2 regions of the Pseudomonas sp. NFX1 genome follow, and region 2 is predicted to be linked to the other one. Evidence: riboswitches for the same ligand, from Rfam matches in the RefSeq annotation. Region 2 holds a riboswitch; the other holds the start of a gene.

Region 1 (5,031 bases), 2.3 Mb from region 2:
AGCGACGAGTCAGGGCAGTTGGTGGCTTCTCTGACGGGCACCATCTACACCCCGGCAACGGTTTCACCCAGCGTGTTCGAGGTAGTGAAACAAGAAGGGGTGAGTGACTACAAGAACACGTTGCGGGGGTTCAGACACGGTATCGACAAGATAGACCTGAGCCAAGTGGGCATCAGCCGTATCGAAGATTTGCAGATCAGTAAGTCCGAACGCTTCGAACTCAATGGATTTGCCCAAATACACGGTGTGGAAGTTGAGACTCAAAGTACGGCGGGGCAGGGAGGTGTTGTGAAGCTGCTGTACCTGGATGCGCTTGAAGTGGCTCAAGTGACAGCAGAGGACTTCATTTTTGCGCAGCCGGCCGTAGTGACGTCTGAAGGAGGCGCCGTACCTGAAACTGTAGCCCTGTCAGCAGAGGTGTCTCTGTTTGCTGCCGAGCAGTCGCTACCGAGCCTGGGGAACCTTGTTGATGCGATGGCTGCATTCGCCCCGAAGCCTGCTGGTTCTGCATTATTCGGGGATGTGTCTGCTCAGCATATTGAATCGACGATTGCCATCGCTGCTTAGTCGCGGTCCAGTTGTGGCTGCGGTGGTGTTTGATGGCCCTATCGCGGGCAAGCCCGCTCCTACAGGGATCGCGCAGTTCCTAAGCAATGCGTGATCCCATAGGGAGCGGTTATGCCCGCGAAGAAGCCCTACGCATCTCAAGGCCTGCGTTCGAAGTTCTTCGCTGCAGCTGCCGCCAGGTCTGGTGGCAGGAAGTCCTTGTCCGGGTTGTAGTCCGGTTTCAGATACCGCCCCAGGTCCTGCAGGTCTTGCGGGCTCAGGGTGCCCGCCGCTTGCTTGAGGCTCAGGTTGTCGAGAATGTAGTCATAGCGGCTGTTGTTGTAGTCACGCACCGAGGTGTACAGCTGGCGTTGGGCGTCGAGCACGTCGACGATGTTTCGGGTACCGACCTGGTAGCCGATTTCGGTGGCTTCCAGCGCGCTCTGGTTGGAAATGATCGACTGCTTGCGCGCCTGCACCTGTTCCACATCGGTATTCACCGCACGGTGCAGGTTGCGCGTGTTCTCTACCACCTGGCGGCGCAGGCTTTCGCGCTGTTGCTCGCTCTGGCTCAGGCGCTGGTAGGCCTCGCGCACTTGCGAACTGGTCAGGCCGCCGCTGTAGATCGGAATGTTCAGCTGCAGGCCGATGCTGGTCTGCTCGACGTCGCCGCTGTAACGCACGCCCAGTTGCGAAGGGTTGGTGAAGCCGAGGCTGTCGTTGTCACCCTTCTGGTACTTGGCCACCGCATCCAGGGTCGGGGCATGGCCGGCCTTGCGCTGGCGCAGGGTTTCTTCAGCGGCGTTGACGGCGTAGTTGGTCGCCAGCAGGTTGAGGTTCTGCCGCCCGGCGGTCTCGACCCAGGCTTTGGCATCGTTGGGCGTGGGCACCTGAATCGGCAGGGTGTGGACGACGCCCTGGATCGATGCGTATTCGCGGTTGGTCAGGGTTACCAGGGCTTCGAAGGCATCCTGTACCTGGCGCTCGGCGATGATCCGGTTGGCCCGGGCGGTGTCGTAGCTGGCCTGGGACTGCAAGACGTCGGTCTTGTCGGAAAGGCCCACGTCGAAACGCTCGTTGGACTGGTCGAGCTGGCGCTTGAAGGCCGATTCTTCAGCCTTGGTCGCGGCCAGGTTGTCCTGGGCGCGCAGCACCGCAAAATAGTTTTGCGCCGTCTGCAGAATGAGGTTCTGCTCGGTGGCAGACAGCTCAAGCGCTGCCTGCTCGTTGACCGCCTCGGCGGCCTGCAACTGGAACCAGCGGTCGGCACGGAACACCGGCTGCGCCAGGGTCGCACTCCAGGAGTTGCCGCTGCGGTTGGAAGTCATCGACGGTTCGTCGAGCTTGGTACGGGTGTTCAACATTTCGGCGCTGGCCGACAGGTTCGGCAGCAGCCCGGCGCGGGCCTGCGGTACCACCTCGCGGCGGGCGCCATAATCGGCGCGGGCCGCTGCAAGGTCGGCGTTGTTGTCGACCGCCTCCTGGTAGACGCTGACCAGGTCGGTCTTCACCGTCATGGGCACATCCGCTGCCCAGACCACTCCGTTGGACGCACAAGACACGGCTATCGCCAGTGAGAGTTTGCGCAGCATAGAGGCAATCCTTGTACGAAAATTAATTACTGAACTGTTGAGTATCGAGCGATGGGCCAGTGTAGTGCCATGCGCCCCCGGCAACAATCGCCCAGTGCGCCTTTCATCATCCCCGCATTTACCCGCTTGGCTTTGCCGGCCACTCCAGTCTAGACTGCGCATGTTCTTGTCGGGGTGCCTTGTTGCAAAGGCTGAGATCGGAAGTTCCGGATCCCGTTGAACCTGATCAGGTTAGCGCCTGCGTAGGGAACAAGATTGCTCGCTTTCCCGATGAGCCTCTTGTGCCAGGTCCGGGATTGTCGCCGCTGTAAAAAGCGCAAGGCACCCCCATGTCCGGCACTGCATCCATCTCTGGGTGCGTCCGCGTCTTTCAGGTTCTCCCCGACATTCCATCCGCTAGGAAGCTGTCTGGAGAGCCCGTGATGAGCAAACAAGAAAAAACGATCAACCTCAGCGAGTCGGCACAAGTCGATCAGCAGTCCGTGCAACCGTTCCCCCGTTCGCGCAAGGTCTATGTCGAGGGCTCTCGCCCGGACATCCGCGTGCCCATGCGCGAAATCAGCCTGCACGACACCCCGACCGACTTCGGCGGCGAAACCAATGCCCCGGTGCTGGTCTATGACACTTCCGGCCCGTACACCGACCCCAACGTCATCATCGACGTGCGCAAGGGCCTGGCCGACGTCCGTTCGGCCTGGATCGACGCCCGCGGCGACACCGAGCGGCTGGGCGGCCTGACCTCGAACTTCGGCCAACAGCGCCTGAACGATGCAGAGCTGGCCAAGCTGCGCTTCAACCACGTGCGCAACCCGCGCCGCGCCAAGGCTGGCGTCAACGTCTCGCAGATGCACTACGCCCGCCAGGGCATCATCACCGCCGAGATGGAATACGTGGCCATCCGCGAGAACATGAAGCTGCAGGAAGCCCGTGCTGCCGGCCTGCTCGACCAGCAGCACGCCGGCCACAGCTTCGGCGCCAACATCCCGAAAGAAATCACCCCCGAATTCGTCCGCGAAGAAATCGCCCGCGGCCGCGCGATCATCCCGGCCAACATCAACCACACCGAGCTGGAGCCGATGATCATCGGCCGCAACTTCCTGGTGAAGATCAACGGCAACATCGGCAACAGTGCGCTGGGCTCCTCGATCGAGGAAGAAGTGGCCAAGTTGACCTGGGGCATTCGCTGGGGCTCGGACACGGTCATGGACCTGTCCACCGGCAAGCACATTCACGAAACCCGCGAGTGGATCATCCGTAACTCGCCGGTGCCGATCGGTACCGTGCCGATCTACCAAGCCCTGGAGAAAGTCGGCGGCGTCGCCGAAGACCTGACCTGGGAGCTGTTCCGCGACACCCTGATCGAGCAGGCCGAGCAGGGCGTGGACTACTTCACCATCCATGCTGGCGTGCTGCTGCGTTATGTGCCGCTGACCGCCAAGCGTGTCACCGGCATCGTCAGCCGGGGTGGCTCGATCATGGCCAAGTGGTGCCTGGCGCATCACCAGGAAAACTTCCTGTACACCCACTTCAACGAAATCTGCGAAATCATGAAGGCCTACGACGTCAGCTTCTCGCTGGGCGACGGCCTGCGCCCGGGCTCGATCGCCGACGCCAACGACGCTGCACAGTTCGGTGAGCTGGAAACCCTTGGCGAACTGACCAAGATCGCCTGGAAGCATGACGTGCAGTGCATGATCGAAGGCCCAGGCCACGTGCCGATGCAGTTGATCAAGGAGAACATGGACAAGCAGCTGGAATGCTGCGACGAGGCGCCGTTCTACACCCTCGGCCCGCTGACCACTGACATTGCGCCGGGTTACGACCACATCACTTCGGGTATCGGCGCGGCGATGATCGGCTGGTTCGGTTGCGCCATGCTCTGCTACGTGACGCCCAAGGAGCACCTGGGCCTGCCGAACAAGGACGACGTCAAGACCGGCATCATCACCTACAAGATCGCCGCCCATGCCGCCGACCTTGCCAAGGGCCACCCGGGCGCGCAGATTCGTGACAACGCCTTGTCCAAGGCGCGTTTCGAATTCCGTTGGGAGGACCAGTTCAACCTTGGCCTGGACCCGGACACTGCCCGCGCGTACCACGACGAGACCCTGCCCAAGGAGTCGGCCAAGGTCGCGCACTTCTGTTCGATGTGCGGGCCGAAGTTCTGCTCGATGAAGATCACCCAGGAAGTGCGTGAATACGCCGCCAAGATCGAAACCGTGGACGTGACGGTTGCAGATGGCATGCGTGAGCAGGCCGAGCGGTTCCGCCAGGAAGGCAGCCAGCTGTACAAAAAAGTCTGACTGCAAAACTGCCCTCTGTAGGAGCGGCCTTGCGTCGCGAAAAGGGTCGCGAAGCGGCCCCGGCACTATCAGCGGCGAAGCTGAAACCGGGGGGCCGCTTCGCGCCCCTTTCGCGACGCAAGGCCGCTCCTACAGCGACCGTGTTCAACCACCTTTAATGCCGAGTGTCTGCAAGCATGACCACCCCCAGCCAATTCTCTCCCGACCACCCGGTCCCCACCCAGCAACGCATCTTCGGCGCACGCGACCTGTTCGCGCTGTGGTTCTCCCTCGGTATCGGCCTGATGGTGCTGCAGGTCGGCGCCATGCTGGCGCCAGGCCTGGGCCTCGCCGGCGCGGTACTGGCCATCGCGCTGGGCACTGGTGTGGGTGTGCTGTTGCTGGGGGCTGCCGGGGTTATCGGCAGCGACACCGGCCTGTCCGCCATGGGCACCCTGCGCCTGAGCCTGGGCAGCCATGGCGCGCGTTTGCCGGCACTGCTCAACCTGCTGCAACTGGTCGGTTGGGGCGCCTTCGAGATCATCGTCATGCGCGATGCCGCCAGCCTGCTGGGCGCGCGGGCCTTCGGTGAAGACAGTGCCTGGAACAGC
Region 2 (5,031 bases):
GAAGCCTGGGCACCTTGACGATGCCATTGCGGCGTTGGAGCTTGAGTTGAGTGATGAAGAGGTCATGCGGCTGGAAGCGCCTTATGTGCCGCATGCGGTTACGGGGTTCAAGTAGGCCTTGGTGTAGGGCTTGGGAGGTTCAGCGCCTATGAGATCGAGCGCCGCCGTGCATGCCTTGGGAGGTTCGGCGCCTATGAGATCGAGCGCCGCCCGCGCGGCGCATCGCGACGCAAGGCCGCTCCTACATCTGTTTCGGGCCAGTTATGCCTGAAGCATTGGCGCGCGGCCCCTTGGTGCCTGTCTCAATATCGTATCGTACAAACAAGGCGGTCGCGCGCTAATGCCACAGGCCTCATTGGCCCGAAACAAATGTAGGAGCGGCCTTGCGTCGCGATGCGCCGCGCGGGCGGCGCTCGATCTCATAGGCGCTGAACCTCCCAAGACATGCACGTCGCAGCCTCGACGTGCCTCTCCCTGATTGACTATGATCCCACCTTGAACGTTTCAGCATGTTTCAATAAGGATTCAAATGTCTGTCCAAGAACCACCACCGCTAGCCCTCCCGAAACGCACTGTCGCCAAGATGGAAGCCGCCATGGCCCTGGGCAGCTTTGCCATCGGCACCGGCGAATTCGCCATCATGGGGTTGATGCCGGACATCGCCAGCAACCTGCAACTGAGCGAGCCTGAAGTGGGCCATGCCATCAGTGCCTATGCGCTGGGCGTGATGGTCGGTGCCCCGACGCTGGCGATCCTCGGCGCCAAGCTGCTGCGCAAGCACATGCTGCTGCTGTTGATGGCGCTGTATGCCTTGGGCAACCTGGCCACGGCATTTGCCCCCTCCTTCGGCGGCCTGGTAGCCTTCCGCTTCATCAGCGGCCTGCCCCATGGCGCGTACTTCGGCATTGCGGCGGTGGTGGCATCGAGCATGGTGGCAAACAACCAGCGGGCGGGCGCTGTCGCGCGGGTGATGATGGGCCTGACGTTGGCCATGCTGCTGGGCAACCCGGTTGCGACCTTCCTGGGGCAGTACTTTGGCTGGCGCTCTGCGTTTGTGTTGGTCGGGCTGATTGCCCTGTGCACCATCGCCCTGGTCTGGCGCTTCGTGCCGCAACCGCACGATGAAGTGCGCAGCGACCCCCGCAAGGAACTGCAGGCGTTCGCCCTGCCCCAGGTGTGGATGGCACTGGCCATTGCCTCGATCGGGTTTGCCGGCATGTTCTGTGTGTTCAGCTACCTGGCACCGACCATGCTGCACGTGACCCAGGTGTCGCCGCAGTGGATCCCCTTTGGCCTGGCCGCCTTTGGCGCGGGTGGCATCATTGGCAACATCGCCGGTGGCAAACTGTTCGATCGCCTGCAGTTCCGCGCCGTGGGCCTGGTGTTGGTCTGGTCGATTGCTGTGCTGCTATTTTTCACCTTTGCGGCACAATCGCTTTGGACGCTGCTGCTGGGCGTCGCCCTGGTCGGCACCATGATTGCCCTGGCCGCGCCGTTGCAGATTCGCCTGATGGATATTGCCCATGAAGCGCCAAGCCTGGCGGCGGCTTCGAATCATGCGGCGTTCAACCTGGCCAACGCGCTTGGGCCGTGGTTGGGTGGCATGGCCATCACTGCGGGGCTGGGCTGGACCAGTACGGGTTACATCGGTGCGGCTACGGCATTGGTCGGTTTGGGGATTTACCTGGTGGCCCGTCGTATGAAGGGGGGCCATTGATTCAATTGCGGTAGTGGGGGGCTGTGGGAGCGGGCTTGCCCCGCGAACACCGGCGAAGCCGGTGCCATGCACCGTGTTCCCCATTCGCGGGCCAAGCCCGCTCCCACAGGATACGCAGCTTACGGGGGCAGTCTGCTAGGCAGCGCCATCGAGCCCCATCTGCCAGAAGTCGGCTTCAAGGCTCGACGCCTGGCCGAAGATGCCTGCCAGCTCGACGAACCGTTGCTCGGTCATACTGCGCGCCGCCAGTTCATCCAGGTGCTTGCGCGCATTGGCCGCCACGGCCTGATAGCCCTCCCCGGCGTACTCACCAATCCATTCACGATAAGGGTGCTGGCTCAGGTCGCCAATACGCTGCGCCAACGTGCGCCCGATTTCGGCATAGCCGATGACACAGGGGGCCAACGCCACATGCAGTTCAAGCAGATCGCCCGCAGCGCCGCAATCGAGCACGTAGCGGGTATAGGCCACCGTGGCCTGATGCTCCGGCGCAGCCTGGATATCGGCCTCGGTCAGCCCCCAGCGAGCGCACAGGCGCAGGTGCAGTTCGGTTTCGTCGAGAATCGCCGCCAGGCCTGCCTGGGCGGCACGAATGTCAGCCGGCAAGCGGCTTTTGTAGGCGGCCAGCGCCCAGGCGCGGGCGAACTGGATCAGGAACAGGTAGTCCTGCACCAGGTAAGTCCGAAACGCAGACTCGCTCAGCGTGCCTTCGCCCATCTGCCGCACGAAATCGTGATCGACATAGCGATTCCATTGGTCGGCACGGGCGGCTTTGAGGCGATCGAAAATATCCATGCTCACGCCTCCCCCTCATACACGGCATCGAAGAAGGCCAGTTCCAGGGCCACGGTACGCAGGTAGAAGTCGGTGCTCAGCTCAGCCTCCTGCGGCCCCACGCGGTCCAGTTCGGCTTGCAGGAAGGCGACGAAGGCCTGGAACGCCGGGTTGTCGTGCAGGGTGATCCATTCGGCATGCACGAAGTGCTCGGGCAAGGGCTTGGGGGCTTTGATCGCCCAGTCCAGGTACAAGCCTTCGGCAACGTTCAGCACAGCCAGCGCGGCGGCATACGAACGGGTGGCCGCTGCTTCGCGCATGATGGCCTTGAAACCTGCAGTTGGGGCAGTGTCCTCGGCTTCTACGCGCTGTGCCGGGCTTACGTCCAGCGCCTCGAAGGCACGCAGGAAATACGTGTTTTCATCACTCGAAATCATCCCGGCGAACTGGCCGAAGCGCAGGCGCGCCTCGAAGGTGTCGGCGGTCGCGATGGCTGCGCCGAGCAGGGTCAGGAAGCTGTCGAGAAAACGATGATCCTGCACCAGGTAGCGGACCATGATCGGGTCCGGCAGGCTGCCGTCGCACAATTGGGTAACGAAACGGTGCCCGATGGCCGCCGACCAGGTCGGCTCGCTTTGGCGGCGCAGGGTTTGCGTGAAACGTTCGGTCATGATGCTGTCCTCTGCAGGGGGTGACAGCGAGACCGTTGCAGCTGGCATGGACTGGCCTCGCAGTGAGGCCGGCAAAAAGGCAGGTCGCAAGTCCCATCCCTTCGCCGGCATGATCCGGATCAGGTTCGAAGGGTCACCGCGCTAAAGCATTCAGCGGTTTCTCAGCCCGTTGCCGGGGCTCCCCTTGGTGGCGCACAGGTATACAGCAGGTACGAAGGTGCTGTCACTACCCAAACAGTGGGTGATGCATGACCCGTTTGTGGGTACTTACACCCGTTTTTTGACGCCTCCTACCGCACCTCATTCAGGTCTTGCAAGGTTTTGTTTAACAAAGCATTACTTAATTATCAGTTGGCACAGCCGTTGCTCAGGTCCATTAACCAGGCAAAACGCCATTGATGGCTCCAAGCCATAGAGCCGCGAGCGAGGCACAAGGCAATGAAAACATCGGCCAAGACCCAACCCACAAGGCATGCATTCAAATTGTCTTCCGTCACTGCATTGATGTTCAGCCTCGGGCTGATCCCGGCCATGGCCTCCTCCCTTGATGACGTCAGCCAGCCCCCGCCGACCGACCCCTCGGCCTACACCAATCAGCCGGCCAACCCGAACCCGGCGCTGCTCAACCTGTATACCCTGCCGGATGCCAACGAAGGCTCACTGGAACTTACCGACGGTGCCTACGGCGACCGCACCACCGTGCGCAAGGACAACGTGCTGCCGCCCGCCCTGCAAACCTCCGAAAAATACCCCACCAACGGTAAACCGAGCCCGCTGTTCGGTGCGCAGCCGTTCACCCAGCAACTGCTGCTGTTCGAAGAGTTCGGCCCCGAGAAGCTCGACCCAAGCATCCCGGTACCTAGCCTGACGTTCCCGGTGCCGACCCTCGGCGCCGCGCCTGCGCAAGACCCCAACATCGTCGCCCGCAGCGGCCCCAGCGGCACGGCGCTGGAGGCGTTTCTAAAACAACCTGGCCTGTACCCTTTCCCGACCCAATACGCCAACGTGCTCGACCGCAACCCGTGGAAGGCGCAGATCGAAATGTTCCTCAACCGCCAACCGGTCGGCTCGCCGGCTGAAGGCCGGCCACCAGGAAAAGGCTGGTCCCATCAGCGCTGGAACGAGTTCTACCCCCAGGCTGCATTCAAAACCGCCCAGGCCGGTGCACGCATCAACCTCGGGCTGCGTGACCGCAAGCAACTGCACAACTATGCGGTCGGCGAGTTCGCGCCGGGCGGGCTGTACTACCAGACTTCGGACATCCCTACCACGCTGGGCACCACCAAAGGCATCGACACCCGTTTTCACCCAAGCATGCCCCTGCAGAACCACAAATCGCTGTGGTCGTTCGATGGCACCTTCCCGCCCAAGCTGCTGATGGTGCGGTATGGCCAGTCAATCCTGATGCGCCACTACAACGCCCTGCCGATCGACCCTTCGGCCAACGGTGGCTTTGGCCTGCACACCCTCTCGACCCACGAGCATAACGGCCACTCACCGGCCGAGAGCGATGGCTTTGCCAATGCCTACTTTTTCCCCGGCCAGTACTACGACTACCGTTGGCCGGTCCAGTTGGCTGGCTACGACACGATCAATACCCGTGCCCAGGACCCGCGTGCAGCGTTCCCTTGCTCACCTGGCGAAACCTTGTTTGTGAATGATGCGTCGCCTGGCCTGAAGACCTGCGAAAACGGCAGCATCAAGATTCGTGGCGACTGGCGCGAAACCATGAGTAGCCACTGGTTCCACGACCACATGATGGATTTCACGGCGCAGAACGTCTACAAAGGCAACGCCGCGATGATGAACTACTACAGCGCCCTGGACCGCGGCAACGAGGCCCTGCAGGACGGCGTCAACCTGCGCTTG

What was found. Region 2 has a riboswitch for thiamine pyrophosphate ahead of DJ563_RS06380 (TenA family protein). Riboswitches for the same ligand answer to the same signal wherever they lie in the genome.
Region 1: another riboswitch for thiamine pyrophosphate. It lies ahead of thiC (phosphomethylpyrimidine synthase ThiC); the one in region 2 lies ahead of DJ563_RS06380 (TenA family protein).

Annotation. Positions count from the first base shown of each region.
Region 1 covers NZ_CP169366.1:5,204,295-5,209,325, forward strand. The annotation lists gene DJ563_RS23360 (S8 family serine peptidase) at 1-567, shown strand, start outside; gene DJ563_RS23365 (TolC family outer membrane protein) at 705-2,138, opposite strand; TPP riboswitch at 2,299-2,404, shown strand; gene thiC (phosphomethylpyrimidine synthase ThiC) at 2,561-4,441, shown strand; gene cytX (putative hydroxymethylpyrimidine transporter CytX) at 4,618-5,031, shown strand, end outside.
Region 2 covers NZ_CP169366.1:1,491,279-1,496,309, reverse strand. The annotation lists gene DJ563_RS06395 (aldo/keto reductase) at 1-115, shown strand, start outside; gene DJ563_RS06390 (MFS transporter) at 530-1,717, shown strand; gene tenA (thiaminase II) at 1,853-2,512, opposite strand; gene DJ563_RS06380 (TenA family protein) at 2,515-3,162, opposite strand; TPP riboswitch at 3,242-3,357, opposite strand; gene DJ563_RS06375 (Ig-like domain-containing protein) at 3,667-5,031, shown strand, end outside.